DNA from 2 places in the Massilia sp. SYSU DXS3249 genome. Region 1 is predicted to be linked to the other one. Evidence: predicted binding sites of a transcription regulator. Region 1 holds the regulator's gene; the other holds the start of a gene.

Region 1 (7,201 bases):
ACATCTCGGTGGCGAAGGAAGCCTGCCCGCTGAACCTGGCGCCGACCGCCAGCACCACCGTCACGCTGGCCCTGGGCGACGCGCTGGCCGTCGCGCTGCTCGATGTGCGCGGCTTCAAGGAAGAAGATTTCGCGCGCTCGCACCCGGGCGGCGCCCTCGGCCGCCGCCTGCTGACCCACGTGCGCGACGTGATGCGCAGCGGCGAGGCCATCCCGGCCGTCGCGCCGGACGTGCCGCTGGCCCGGGCCCTGCTCGAGGTGAGCCAGAAAGGCATGGGCATGACCGCCATCGTCGACGGGCAGAACCGTCCGCTGGGCGTGTTCACCGACGGCGACCTGCGCCGCCTGATCGAGCGCCAGCAGGACTTCACGCAGCTGCTCATCAGCGACGTCATGCACGTCGGCGCACGCACCGTGCACCCCGACCAGCTGGCGGTGGACGCGGTCGCGATCATGGAAGAATTCCGCATCAACCAGATGCTGGTGGTCGATTCGAACGGCGTGCTGGTCGGCGCGCTGCACATCCACGACCTGACCCGCGCAAAGGTGATCTGATGATGACTCCCTTGGCCCATGTGGAACGCGCCGCGCGCGTGAAAGTCATGATCTTCGACGTCGACGGCATCCTCACCGACGGCAGCCTGACCTATGGTCCGGACGGCGAAGTCACCAAGACCTTCAACGTGCTCGACGGCCTGGGCATCCAGCTGCTGCAAAAGACGGGCGTGGCCACCGCCATCATCAGCGCGCGCAAATCGCCGATCGTCAATGCCCGTGCAAAGGACCTGGGCATCACCCACGTCTGGCAGGGTTTTCACGACAAGCGCATCGCGTTCGCCGAACTGCTGGCGCAGACCGGGCTCGCCGCCGAGCAGTGCGGCTACATCGGCGACGACGTGATCGACCTGCCGCTCTTGAGCAAGGTCGGCTTTGCCGTCACCGTACCGACCGGCCACCCCGAGGTGCAGCACCGCGCCCATTACGTCACTAAAGCAGGTGGCGGGCGCGGCGCCGTGCGCGAGGTCTGCGACCTCGTGATGCGCGCCCAGGGGACCTACGAGCAGGCGCTGGCGCCATATTTTGCGTGAGTAGACAAGAACCATGGCGACCTACGTGAACAAACGCACCGCGCACCGCTGGCGCACGCTGGGGCTGATGCTCACCGCCGTGTTTTTCGCCTTTGGCAGTTTCTGGCTGCTGCAGGCGATCCAGTCGGAAGACCCGGTCGCCGGCGGCAATGCCGCCAACGAACCCGACTACATCGTCGAGAACTTCAGTTTCGTGCGCATGACCGAGACCGGCTCGCCGCGCTACGTCATGTCCGGCGAGCGCCTGGTGCACCATCCAGGCCCGGACATGTCGGAAGTGACCCGGCCCGTGGTCGAGAGCATGGCGCCGGGCCGCCCGCGCATGACGATGAACGCCGAACGCGGCCAGGTCTTCCATGGCGAGAACCGCGTCGAACTGATGGGCAAGGTCGACATCCTGCGCCCGGCCACGCCGACCAGCGAGAAGCTGCACGCCCAGACCGATGCGCTGACCGTGCTGGCCGACGACGAGATCGTCAAGACGAACCGCCCGGTACGCATGACGCTCGGCGCTTCCTCGGTCGACGCTGTCGGTTTGCATGCGGTGAACCCGACCCAGAAGATGCACCTCGGCGGGCGCGGGAAGATCGTCTATCCGCCGCGCCAAAACACGCCCACCCAATAACAGGAACGAGAACACATGAAAAAATTGCTTGCCGCCGCCTTCCTTTCGCTGCTGTCGCTGTCGGCCACGGCCGAGAAGGCGGACTCGCTCAAGCAGGCCGTCGTCGAATTCGACTCGCTCGACGTGGACGAAGTCACGCAGACGCGCATCCTGACCGGCAACGTCGTCGTCACCCGCGGCACGCTGCTGCTCAAGTCCGACCGCGCCCTGGTCAAGGAAACGCCCGAAGGCTACATGAGCGTGACGCTGACCTCGAATCCGGGCCGCGTGGCGACCTTCCGCCAGAAGCGCGACGGCGGGCCCGACCTGTGGGTCGAGGGCCAGGCCGAGCGCATCGAATACGAGGAGCGCGAGGAACTGGTGAAGCTGTTCTCGAAGGCGGTCGTGAAGGAGCTCGAAAACGGGCGCATGACGAACGAACTGGTCGGCCCCTACATCTCCTACGACAACCGCCGCGAAGTGGCGACCGTGCGCAACGACCCGAGCGGCCAGACCAAGGCCGGCGGCGGCCGCGGCACCCTGATCATCGCACCGCGCCGCACCGGCGCGGCAGCCCCCGCAGCGGCAGCGCCGACTGCACGCGCAGGCACCACGCCCGCGGCACCGGCACCGGCACCAGCAGGAAAGAAATAATGAAGGATGACCACGACAACCGCAGTACCCTGGTCGTGCGGGGCCTGCAAAAGAGCTACGGCAAGCGCCTGGTGGTGCGCGACGTCTCGCTCGAGGTGGGCTGCGGCGAAGTCGTCGGCCTGCTCGGGCCGAACGGCGCCGGCAAGACGACCTCGTTCTACATGATCGTCGGCCTGGTGCCCTCGGACGCCGGCACCATCGAAATCAACGGCACCGACATTTCCAGCCTGCCGATCCACCGCCGCGCGGTGCTCGGCCTGTCCTACCTGCCGCAGGAAGCGTCGGTGTTCCGCAAGCTGACGGTGGAGGACAACATCCGCGCCGTGCTCGAGCTGCAGCGCGACGACAACGGCAAGTCGCTGACCAAGGCCGCCATCAACGAGCGCCTCGATTCCCTGCTGGCCGAACTGCAGATCGAGAAGCTGCGCGAGAACCCGGCGCTGTCGCTGTCGGGCGGCGAGCGCCGCCGCGTGGAGATCGCGCGCGCGCTGGCGACCAATCCGCGCTTCGTGCTGCTCGACGAACCGTTTGCAGGTGTCGACCCGATCGCCGTGATCGAGATCCAGCGCATCGTGCGCTTCCTGAAGGAGCGCGGCATCGGCGTCCTGATCACCGACCACAACGTGCGCGAGACGCTCGGCATCTGCGACCGCGCCTACATCATCAACCAGGGCGCCGTGCTGGCTTCCGGGCGCCCTGACGACATCATCGCCGACGAGTCGGTACGACGCGTCTACCTCGGCGAACACTTCCGCATGTGACCACGGAACGAACAGCCGCACCATGAAACAATCCCTGCAACTCCGGACTTCGCAGCACCTGGCGCTCACGCCGCAGCTTCAGCAGTCGATCCGCCTGCTGCAGTTGTCCACGCTCGAACTGCACCAGGAGATCGAGCAGATCCTCTCCGATAATCCGCTGCTCGAGCGGATCGACGACCCGCTCGACAATTCCGTGCGCCTGCTGGCCGACGGCGCCATCAACGATGCGCCGGCCCAGCAGCCCGACGCGCCGGCGCCGGGGCAGGAAGAAAGCGCCGCGCCCGCGGACAATGGCGACGGGCTCGACGGCGGCGGCGACGTCGAGCGCGGCGAGGCCGACGACTGGGGCGACGCCCCGCGCGCCTCGGGCAGCGAGGGCGACGACGACGGCCGGCCGCAGCTGGGCGCGATCGGCGTCACGCTGCGCGAGCACCTGTCGGAACAGATCCGGGTCACCGCCGTCAGCGCGCGCGACCGCGCCCTGGCCGAACTGGTGATCGACGCCATCGACGACAACGGCTACCTGGAAGAGCAGCTCGACGAGATCCATGCCCGCCTGCCGGAGGAGCTGGAAGTGGAGATGGACGAGCTGCGCTGCGCGCTGGCGCTGGTGCAGAGCCTCGATCCGGTCGGCGTCGGCGCGCGCAGCGCCAGCGAGTGCCTGGCCTTGCAGATCCGGCAGATGCCCGGCGTCCCGCTGGTGACGCGGCGCATGGCTTTGAAGATCGTCGAGGGTTACCTGAGCTGGTTCGCCCAGCGCGAATTCAACAAGCTGAAAAAGGCGCTCGACTGCGACGACGAAGACCTGCGCGAAGCGCAGGCCGTGATCCGCCAGTGCAATCCGCACCCGGGCGCGGCCTTTGCGTCGAGCACCTCGGACTACGTGGTTCCGGACGTTATCGTCCGCAAGACGGCCTCCGGCTGGAGCGTGATGCTGAACCACGAAGTCATGCCGCGCCTGCGCGTCAACAATGTCTACGCGGCCCTGCTCAAGCAGGGCAAGGGCGAGGGCCAGATGAGCGCGCAGCTGCAGGAAGCGAAGTGGCTCATCAAGAACATGCGCCAGCGCTTCGACACGATCCTGCGTGTTTCCCAGGCAATCGTCGAGCGTCAGCGCAACTTTTTCAGCCATGGCGCGGTTGCCATGCGTCCCCTTGTGCTTCGCGAGATAGCTGATACACTAGGCCTACACGAGAGCACAATTTCTCGCGTAACAACTCAAAAATTCATGCTGACCCCGCACGGCATGTTTGAGCTGAAGTATTTCTTCGGAAGCCACGTCGCCACCGAAGCGGGGGGCGAAGCCTCGTCGACGGCGATTCGGGCGCTCATTGCGCAACTGACAGGAGCAGAGGACCCCAGGAACCCATTATCCGACAGCAAGATCGCGGAAATGCTCGGTGAACAAGGAATGGTCATCGCGCGCCGCACGGTTGCAAAATACCGCGAGGCACTCAAGATTCCTCCAGTCAGTCTCCGCAAATCCTTGTAACAGCGGCAGCCACGCGCTACCTGCGCGACCGGCCGCCGCTCCTCTTTCAAAGGAGTGTGTATGAATCTCACTATCAGCGGTCACCACCTCGATGTCACCCCCGCCATCCGTGAATACGTACAGAACAAGCTGGAACGCATCACCCGCCATTTCGATCAAGTGATCGATTCCCATGTGATCCTTGCGATCGACAATCTCACCGAAAAAGACAAAAGGCAGAAAGCCGAGATCAACTTGCGCATGTCCGGCAAGACTGTACACGTGGAAAGTGTGGCGCAAGACCTGTATGCCGCGATCGACCTGTTGATGGACAGGCTGGATCGCCAGGTGATGAAATACAAATCGATGCTGCAAAATCATAGTCACGAGGCGCTCAAGCGCCGTCCTGAAGGCGGAGAGGCTGTTGCTGTCTGATCGGCATTAAGCACCGTCTGAACGAGGGCGCCTGGAGGGCGCCCTTTTCATTTTGGCGGCACGCCGCGCACGGGCTTGGGTAGAATGCATGTCTTTCCCATAACCCTATTCACCATGACCGACCATGTCCTGACCCGCGTTGCCAACGGCACCGGCGTGATCACCCTCGACCGCCCCAAAGCCCTCAATTCGCTCTCGCTCGCCATGGTGCGGCGCCTGACCGAGACCCTGCTGGCCTGGCGCGACGACCCGGCGGTCGCTGCCGTCGTGCTCACCAGCAGCAGCGAAAAAGCCCTGTGCGCGGGCGGCGACATCCGTTTCTTCCACGACGCCGGCACGGCGACCCCGACCGGCGGCAGCGCGCTGCTGGAAGATTTCTTCACGGAAGAGTATGCGCTCAACCACCTGATCCATTTCTATCCGAAACCCTACATCTCGATCATGGATGGGGTCGTCATGGGCGGCGGCATGGGCATCGCCCAGGGCGGGCCGGATACGGGCCTGCGCATCGTCACCGACCGCATCAAGATGGCGATGCCGGAAGTGAACATCGGCCTGTTCCCGGACGTCGGCGGCAGCCATTTCCTGTCGCACGCGCCTGGCCAGCTGGGCAATTACCTGGGGCTGACGGGATTGACCATCGGCGCGGCCGACGCCCTGTATGTCGGGCTGGCGGACGTGTTCGTCCCTGGCGAGAAGCTGGGCGAGCTGAACGCGCTGGTCGAGGCGACGCCGGGTGCACAGCTGGCCGAAGCGATCCGCGCCTTTGCCGCGCCGCTCAAGGCCGGTGTAGGGCAGAGCCCCTTGGAAACGGCGCGTGCCGCGGTCGACACGCATTTCGGCGCCGGTTCGGTGCCGGCGATCATGGCCTCCCTGGCAACCGACGACAGCCCGTTCGCGCAGAAGGCCCTGGCCGCCATGCGCCAGCGTTCGCCGCTGCTGATGTGCGTGACGCACGAGATGCTGGTGCGCGGCGCCTCGCTCGGCGTGGCCGACTGCCTGCGGATGGAACGCTCGCTGGTGCGCCGCAATTTCGAGCACGGCGAAGTGCTGGAAGGCGTGCGCGCGCTGGTAATCGACAAGGACAATGCGCCGAAGTGGAATCCGCCGACGCTGGACGAGGTCACGCCTGGGATGGTGGAGCGCTTCTTCGAGCCGGTGTGGCCGGCGTATGCGCATCCGCTGCGGAATCTGGACTGAGGCGCCGTATCGTAGGGTGGGCACAAGTGCCCACCCTACAAATTCACATCAGAACGACTGCTCGCGGTGCCGCAGCACCACGCGCTCGGTCTCGCCGAAGTAGGCCGCCAGGCGCTCGGCCATGTACACCGAGCGGTGCTGCCCGCCGGTGCAGCCGACGGCGACCGTCAGGTAGCTGCGGTTGTCCGTTTTGAACGAAGGCAGCCATTTTTCGACGAACTGGCGGATATCGTTCAGCATTTCGCCGGCGCTCGGCTGGGCGTCGAGGAAGGCGATCACGGGGGCGTCCCTGCCGGTGAGCGGGCGCAGCGTGTGGTCGTAATAGGGGTTCGGGATCGCGCGCACGTCGAACACGAAGTCGGCGTCGAGGGGCACGCCGACCTTGAAGGCGAAGGACTCGAAGAACAGCGTCAGCGGCGCATGCTGCACCTCGGCCAGCTCCTTGATCCAGCCGCGCAGCTTGTTGGCCGAGGCTTCGGAGGTGTCGATCACGTGGCCGAGCTGCTCGATCGGCGCCAGGCGCTCGCGCTCTTCGGCGATGCATTCGATCAGGGTACGGCGCGAGGCCGGGTTTTCGCCCGGGCGCAGCTCGTGCGACAGCGGGTGGCTGCGGCGCGTTTCGGAAAAGCGCGCCACCAGCGAATGGGTGCTCGAGGTCAGGAACATCACCTTCAACTGGTGCCCTTGCTCTTTCAGCTCGCGCACCGTCAGCGGCAACTCGACCAGCGAATCCGAGGAGCGGGCATCGACCGCGACCGCCAGCTTGGCCGTTCCCTGGCCCGACACCGCCTTCACGACATGGGGCAGCAGGCCCGGCGGCAGGTTGTCGACGCAGTAGTAGCCTGCGTCTTCCAGGACGTTCAGGGCAACGGATTTACCCGAGCCGGAAATACCGGTGATGAGGACGATGTGCATGCCCCGATGATACCGCAACCGTATCTGCTTGTCGCGGCCACCTTTGCTGGCAAAGGGCGGGTTCGGCGTCAATA
Region 2 (7,201 bases), on a different contig from region 1:
GTGCAGCACTCGGCGTGCGTGAGCTGCCGCCAGTCGCTGGCGACGCCGGCGACGACAAGCCGAAGCTGAAAGCCGTCTCGGAGTAATCGGCCGGGGTCGGGCCGGCTGGCTTGCACCTGCAAGCCGCAAGCCCTGGCCCCAGCTGATGTGCTGTCATCATGCGCGCACCCGTATTGAGCCTGAAAGCCCGGGCGCTGCGCTTCCTCTCCATGAGGGAGCACAGCCGCCTGGAGCTCAAGCGCAAGCTGGCGCGCCATGCCGAGGAGGGCGACGACATCGACGCCCTCCTCGATTTTTTAGAGAAGAACAACTGGCTGTCGCAGGAGCGTTTCGCCGAATCGCTGATTCATCGAAAAGCCTCGCGCTACGGCAACAGCCGTGTCATGGCCGAGCTGCAAAGCCATGGCGTCAACGGCGAGGCGCTGGCCGAACTGAAGTCCGGCCTGGCCGAAAGCGAGACCGCCCGTGCGGTCGAAGTCTGGCAGCGCAAATTCGGCACCGTCGCGCAAGACGCGGCCGAGCGCAGCAAGCAGATGCGTTTCCTGATGGCGCGCGGCTTTTCCAGCAGCGCCGTGCGTGCGGCGCTCAAGGGCGCGCCCGAGGATGACGACTTCTGAGCTTGTCCGCAGGCTGTCCGCTTGCCTGTATTACTCATCTGTACCCTCATCTGTGACGATCCCAGGCGCCAGCGCGGAGCGCCATCCGCCGATATGCGTTTGCATATTCCTCAACGACGGATGGCGCTGCGCGCTGGCGCTTTTTTACGCCCCTTGGGTTTGCGGTCGCAACATTGACAAGCTTGCCACCTTCGACCGCTGCGGTGCCCGGCAGGCGTCGTCACGCACCATGTTGCAGTGCAACCGGCTGCGGCCTGTGCTAAACTTTCACGGTTTAAGCAGCGCCGCATGAGCGGTTGTTGCCGCAGAAGCTGCGGCAACGTGCATCAGCACACCGGCTGCCACCTTGTTTGCCGATCAATCGGCACGTTTGTTTTTTTATGCCCCTGTCTTCTCCCGCCCCGCGCTCCCTGCGGCATACTCGCGCCATTACTGTCGAAGCGTACGCGCGCGACGATGGCCTGTGGGATCTTGACGCGCGCATTCGCGACATCAAGGCGCGCGACATCGTGCTTGCCTCCGGCAACCGTCCGGCCGGCACCGCCGTGCACGACCTGAGCCTGCGCATTACCATCAACCGCGACCTCGAGATCGTCGACGCCGAAGCCGCGTCCGATGCGGTGCCGTATCCCGGCTACTGCGACACGATCGGCCCCGCTTACAAAAAGCTGGTGGGACTGTCGCTTGCCAAACATTTCCGGTTGCACCTGAAAGACCGCCTCTCGGGCGTGCTCGGCTGCACCCACCTGACCGAACTGGCGCAGGTCTTGCCCACCGCGGCAATCCAGGCCTTCGCCGATGACGAGTTCGAGACACGCAGCGCCGCCAATGATGGCGACGCGGTGCGTCCGTACGAGATCGACCGCTGCCACGCGCTGCGCGCCGACGGCCCCGCCGTGGCACAGTATTATCCGCGCTGGGTAATCAAGGCCATCACGGGTTAGCATTCGGGGTTAACATCCGATGTCGAAGTTTTTAATCAACTACTAAATCAGTAACAGAAGAAGGGACGCCAGCATGAAAATCCATGAGTATCAGGGCAAAGAAATCCTCCGAAAGTTCGGAGTGACGGTTCCGCGCGGCATTCCGTGCATGTCGGTGGAAGAGGCCGTCAAGGCAGCTGAAGAGCTCGGCGGCCCGGTCTGGGTAGTCAAGGCACAGATCCATGCTGGCGGCCGCGGCAAGGGCGGCGGCGTGAAGGTTGCCAAGTCGCTGGAACAGGTCAAGGAATACGCAGAGCAGATCATGGGCATGCAGCTCATCACGCACCAGACCGGCCCTGAAGGCCAGAAAGTGCGCCGCCTGCTGATCGAAGAAGGCGCCGACATCAAGAAAGAACTGTACGTCTCGATGGTCACCGACCGCGTCTCGCAGCGCGTCGTGCTGATGGCCTCGTCGGAAGGCGGCATGGACATCGAAGAAGTCGCGCACAGCAACCCGGAAAAGATCCACTCGATCGCGATCGACCCGGCCGTCGGCCTGACCGATGCCGAAGCCGACGAGATCTCGACCAAGATCGGCATTCCTGCCGAATCGCTGGCCGAAGCCCGCCAGAACCTGAAGGGCCTGTACCAGGCTTATTGGGAAACCGATTCGTCGCTGGCCGAAATCAACCCGCTGATCCTGACCGGCAACGGCAAGGTCATCGCGCTGGATGCGAAGTTCAACTTCGACTCGAACGCCCTGTTCCGCCAGCCGGACATCATGGCCTACCGCGACCTGGACGAAGAAGATCCAGCCGAAGTCGAAGCATCGAAGTTCGACCTGGCCTACATCTCGCTCGACGGCAACATCGGCTGCCTGGTGAACGGCGCCGGCCTGGCCATGGCGACCATGGACACCATCAAGCTGTTCGGCGGCGAGCCGGCCAACTTCCTGGACGTGGGCGGCGGTGCAACGGCTGAGAAAGTCACCGAAGCATTCAAGATCATGCTGAAGAACCCGGGCCTGAAAGCCATCCTGGTCAACATCTTCGGCGGCATCATGCGTTGCGACGTCATCGCCGAAGGCGTGATCACCGCATCGAAGGCCGTGTCGCTGCAAGTGCCGCTGGTCGTGCGCATGAAGGGCACCAACGAAGACCTGGGCAAGAAGATGCTGGCCGACTCCGGTCTGCCGATCATCGCTGCCGATACGATGGAAGATGCAGCCAAGGCCGTCGTCGCCGCTGCAGCTGGTAACGCCTAATTCGAAGGAATAAACAAATGTCGATCCTGATCAACAAAGATACAAAAGTCATCACCCAGGGCATCACCGGCAAGACCGGCCAGTTCCACACCCGCATGTGCCGCGACTACGCGAACGGCAAGGCCGCTTTCGTTGCTGGCGTGAACCCGAAGAAAGCCGGCGAAGATTTCGAAGGCATCCCGATCTACGCCAACGTCACCGAAGCGAAAGCCGCTACCGGCGCCACCGTGTCGGTCATCTACGTCCCGCCAGCGGGCGCAGCTGCCGCCATCTGGGAAGCCGTCGAAGCCGAACTGGACCTGGCCATCTGCATCACCGAAGGCATTCCAGTCCGTGACATGATGGCCCTGAAGGACCGCATGGCCAAGGCCGGCTCGAAGACCCTGCTGCTGGGCCCGAACTGCCCAGGCCTGATCACCCCGGACGAAATCAAGATCGGCATCATGCCGGGCCACATCCACAAGAAGGGCCGCATCGGCGTCGTTTCGCGTTCGGGCACCTTGACCTATGAAGCAGTCGGCCAGCTGACCGCACTGGGCCTGGGCCAATCGTCGGCAGTCGGCATCGGCGGCGACCCGATCAACGGCCTGAAGCACATCGACATCATGAAGATGTTCAACGACGATCCTGATACCGACGCGGTCATCATGATCGGCGAAATCGGCGGTCCGGACGAAGCCAATGCCGCCCACTGGGTCAAGGACAACATGAAGAAGCCAGTCGTCGGTTTCATCGCCGGCGTCACCGCGCCTCCGGGCAAGCGCATGGGCCACGCCGGCGCGCTGATCTCGGGCGGCGCCGATACCGCGCAAGCCAAGCTGGACATCATGGAAGAGTGCGGCATCAAGGCCACCAAGAACCCGTCGGAAATGGCACGCCTGCTGAAGGCCATGCTGTAATACCGGCAGTTCTGGTTGTTTGAAAGAGGGAAGCCTGCGTGCTTCCCTTTTTTTATGCGCCGGCACATGCCAAAACCTGTCACAAGACAAGTTGTCCGACAGAAATTGCACGTGAGCTGACAAAATTTGTCAGTTCATCCAGCCGGCATGCCGCATTTTGTCGCTTTTGTTGTAATGCAACTATCGATTTGGGAGTGAAATGGGCTGGCACGGCGCTTGCAATAAGAAGAACGTGGCACCAAGCAACGCAACAGATAACCCCAAACACCCCTGACTGGAGATACACCATGAAATCGATGAAAATTGTTAAGAAAGTACAATCCGGCTTCACCCTGATCGAACTGATGATCGTCGTTGCGATCATCGGCATCCTGGCAGCTGTCGCCATCCCGCAATACCAGAACTACACCGTGAAAGCCAAAGTCGGCGCAGCACTGAGCTCGGTCGCCGGAATCAAGACCGCAGTCGGCATGTGCATCCAGGAAGCTGGCGGCGTTGAAACCAACTGCACCACCACCAACGCAGCTGCCAACATTCCTGCTTTCACCGCAACCAAGGAAGTGGCTGCCGCATCGGTTACCTCCGGCACCATCACCGTCCAGTTCGCTAACGGCATCGGCAGCGGCGTCGACGGCCAGACCTTCACCATGGACCCGACCGCCAACGATTCGACCATCGCATGGGTGAACACCCCTGCTGCCGGCCTGACGAACGCTGCCGCACGTGACGCCATCACCAAGACCAACATCGTAGCGGCATCGACGACGACCCCGACGAACCCGTAATAGCAGCAGGTAACAGCATCAGCAGAAGCCGCCTTCGGGCGGCTTTTTTCGTTTACACCTCACCGGCGCGCTCTCCGCCCGTACGTCCCCCACGCTTCTACCCCGCTTCCTTCTCCGCGTCGTCACAGACCCGCGCACGATTCTGCTAGCGCAAAGGTCGCCGTTTTTGGCCATCCATACTTTGCCCGCGCGGCGAAGTCTGCCTGCGCATGACCATTCCAACACCGACCGGAGAACCCATGAAACGCGTACAAGTTGTTCAGAAAGAAGAAGCCGGCTTTACCATGATCGAATTGCTGATCGTCGTCGCCATCATCGGCATCCTGGCGACCATTGCCGTTCCCGCCTACCAGGACTACGCGGCGAAAGCCAAGTTCGGCGCCGCGCTGGCCGAAGTCTCGGCAGGCAAGATCGGCGTGAATACCAGGCTCAACGATGGCGAAGACGTGACCGTACCGGAAGAGGTCGGCCTGTCGAAAACGGCCACCGCCCACTGCAGTTTCGGCGCCACTGCCAACGCCGCCGCTGCCAGCCTCAGCTGCAAGATCGTCGCCGGACCGGCCAGCGTCCGGGACCAGACGATTACCCTGACCCGCGACGTCGCCACCGGCGCCTGGAGCTGCAGCGCCAACACGGTCCCGCAAAACCTGATCGGCGCGAAAGGGGTCTGCACCGGAAAAGCGGCGTAACCCATCCGGCTCCTAAGGCCCAGGCAATAAAAAACCCCGCAGCAGCGGGGTTGAGGGCATCAGCGCGGCAGCTCAGACGATCTTCTGCCGGTCCGCCAGCAGCGCCTCGTAGGTCATGTTCTGCAGCAGCGTGTAGTGCACCGGATCGAGGTCGATGAACTGCATGCCATAGGTAAACAATTCGGACTCGTCCGCCGCTTTCGACACGTTCACGTTGCGAATCGCCGCGCGCGCCGAAATGCGCACTTCCTGGTCGTCCGGCGGCGCCTTCAGGGAAAACTGCAGCGCGACTTGCTCTTCGTCGGGCGGCAGCCGGCTCGGCGACACCACCAGTGCGCCGCTGACCGACAGGTTCAGGATCGTGCAGGCCAGCGGGCGCCCGTGCGTGCCGCTGCCTGCCAACTGCGCCGGCAGGTCGACCTTCACCCGCATGGCGGTGCGCAGGCTGGTGCCCTGGATTGTTTTCGGAAACGACACGTGCACGTAGAACAGCGGCCGCGCAAAGATCCGCTCGACGGTGCAGGCGAAGGAGCACACCTTCACGCCCGAGAACACGCGGATCGTCAGGCGCTCGCCCTCGGCCAGCGCGATCGGTGCGCCGTTTTCCATCGGGATCTTGAGGATGATGTACTCGTCCTTCGCGTACCCGATCAGGGCCGAGAAGTGCTGGACGGGCTTGATGCGACGATGCGTGATGAGCTGCAGCCGGGTACCGACTTGCAGGTTCATCGTCTCGAAATCGTAATCTTGCGCTTTGAGTTCCGCGGATGGGGCGACTTGCATGGCGTATTCGAAATGCCTGACAACGATGCCAGGCGGGTCGTCATGATACCAGTGTTAGCCCCAGAGAAATAAATTGACAGTCAAGCTGCATAAAAAAGCCCGCGTTTGGCGCGGGCTTTGTTGTTTCAACGAAACGTTCAGCGTTTGAGGTATTGGTCCAGCCACCCGATGACGGTGTGGTGCCACAACACGGAATTGGCCGGCTTGAGCACCCAGTGGTTTTCGTCCGGGAAGACCAGCAGCTTGCTGTCGATGCCGCGGCGCTGCAGCGCCGTGAAGGTCGACAGGGCTTGCGCGGTCGGGATACGGAAGTCGAGGTCGCCCTGGATCACCAGCATCGGGGTCTTCCATTTGTTCACGTGGTGCACCGGGTTAAAACGCTCATGCTGGTCCGGTACCGCGAAATACGGGCCGCCGTTTTCCCAGTCGGTGAACCATTGCTCTTCGGTCGAGTAGGCCATGCCGCGGGTGTCGAACACGCCGTCGTGGTTGACCAGGCACTTGAAGCCGTCGGACCAGTTGCCGGCGATCCAGTTCATCATGTAGCCGCCGTAGGAGGCGCCCAGCGCGCAGCTGCGCTCGCGGTCCAGCCACGGGAATTTCTTGACGGCCGCATCCAGCCCCTTTTGCAGGTCCTCGAGCGGTTTGCCGCCCCAGTCGCCGCTGATGGAATCGGTGAATTTCTGGCCGTAGCCGGTCGAACCGTGGAAATCGATGAACACGGTGGCATAGCCGGCGCCCGCATACACCTGCGGATTCCAGCGGTAGCTCCAGGCGTTGCCGAAGCTGCCTTGCGGGCCGCCGTGCACCAGGAAGGCGACCGGGTATTTTGCCCCGGGCGTTGCATTCCAAGGCTTCATCACGTAGCCGTACACCGTGTCGCCGTTCGCGCCCGCGAACGAGAACTGCTCGAATTCGCCGAAGCGCACATCGGCCAGCTTGTCGGCGTTGTTTTTGGTGAGCTGGCGTGCCTTGCCGGCGCGCAGGGTCATCGTGTGGAGTTGCGCCGGCGAGGACAGCGACGCGTGGGTGAAGGCGAGGGTGTCGCGGCGCATGTCGAAGGCGCCGATGCTGCCCTTGTCGGTCAGCGCATTGACCTTGCCGCTGGCGACGTCGATCGCGAACAGGCGGTGCTGGCCGACGTCTTCCGCGTCGACGACCAGCGTCTTGCCGTCCGCACTCCACTGCAGCGCGCCGGCCGAGCGGTCCCAGCCCTCGGCCAGGCGGCGCTTCTTGCCGCT

What was found. The regulator sigma-54, encoded in region 1, starts transcription at its own class of promoters, with help from an activator protein. The targets are predictions, from matches to a motif close to TGGCANGNAANCTGCTTT.
Region 2: the regulator sigma-54 is predicted to act here: its motif matches at 3,909-3,926, upstream of ACWCIA_RS17145 (pilin).

The regions. Positions count from the first base shown of each region.
Region 1 covers NZ_JBSIPX010000011.1:146,238-153,438, reverse strand. The annotation lists gene ACWCIA_RS14575 (KpsF/GutQ family sugar-phosphate isomerase) at 1-554, shown strand, start outside; gene ACWCIA_RS14570 (KdsC family phosphatase) at 554-1,087, shown strand; gene lptC (LPS export ABC transporter periplasmic protein LptC) at 1,113-1,712, shown strand; gene lptA (lipopolysaccharide transport periplasmic protein LptA) at 1,728-2,345, shown strand; gene lptB (LPS export ABC transporter ATP-binding protein) at 2,345-3,106, shown strand; gene ACWCIA_RS14550 (RNA polymerase factor sigma-54) at 3,129-4,598, shown strand; gene hpf (ribosome hibernation-promoting factor, HPF/YfiA family) at 4,659-5,012, shown strand; gene ACWCIA_RS14540 (enoyl-CoA hydratase/isomerase family protein) at 5,127-6,212, shown strand; gene rapZ (RNase adapter RapZ) at 6,261-7,127, opposite strand.
Region 2 covers NZ_JBSIPX010000015.1:74,355-81,555, forward strand. The annotation lists gene recA (recombinase RecA) at 1-86, shown strand, start outside; gene recX (recombination regulator RecX) at 159-617, shown strand; gene ACWCIA_RS17130 (DUF2889 domain-containing protein) at 998-1,561, shown strand; gene sucC (ADP-forming succinate--CoA ligase subunit beta) at 1,635-2,804, shown strand; gene sucD (succinate--CoA ligase subunit alpha) at 2,822-3,703, shown strand; gene ACWCIA_RS17145 (pilin) at 4,000-4,488, shown strand; gene ACWCIA_RS17150 (pilin) at 4,728-5,177, shown strand; gene ACWCIA_RS17155 (flagellar brake protein) at 5,250-5,960, opposite strand; gene ACWCIA_RS17160 (prolyl oligopeptidase family serine peptidase) at 6,098-7,201, opposite strand, start outside.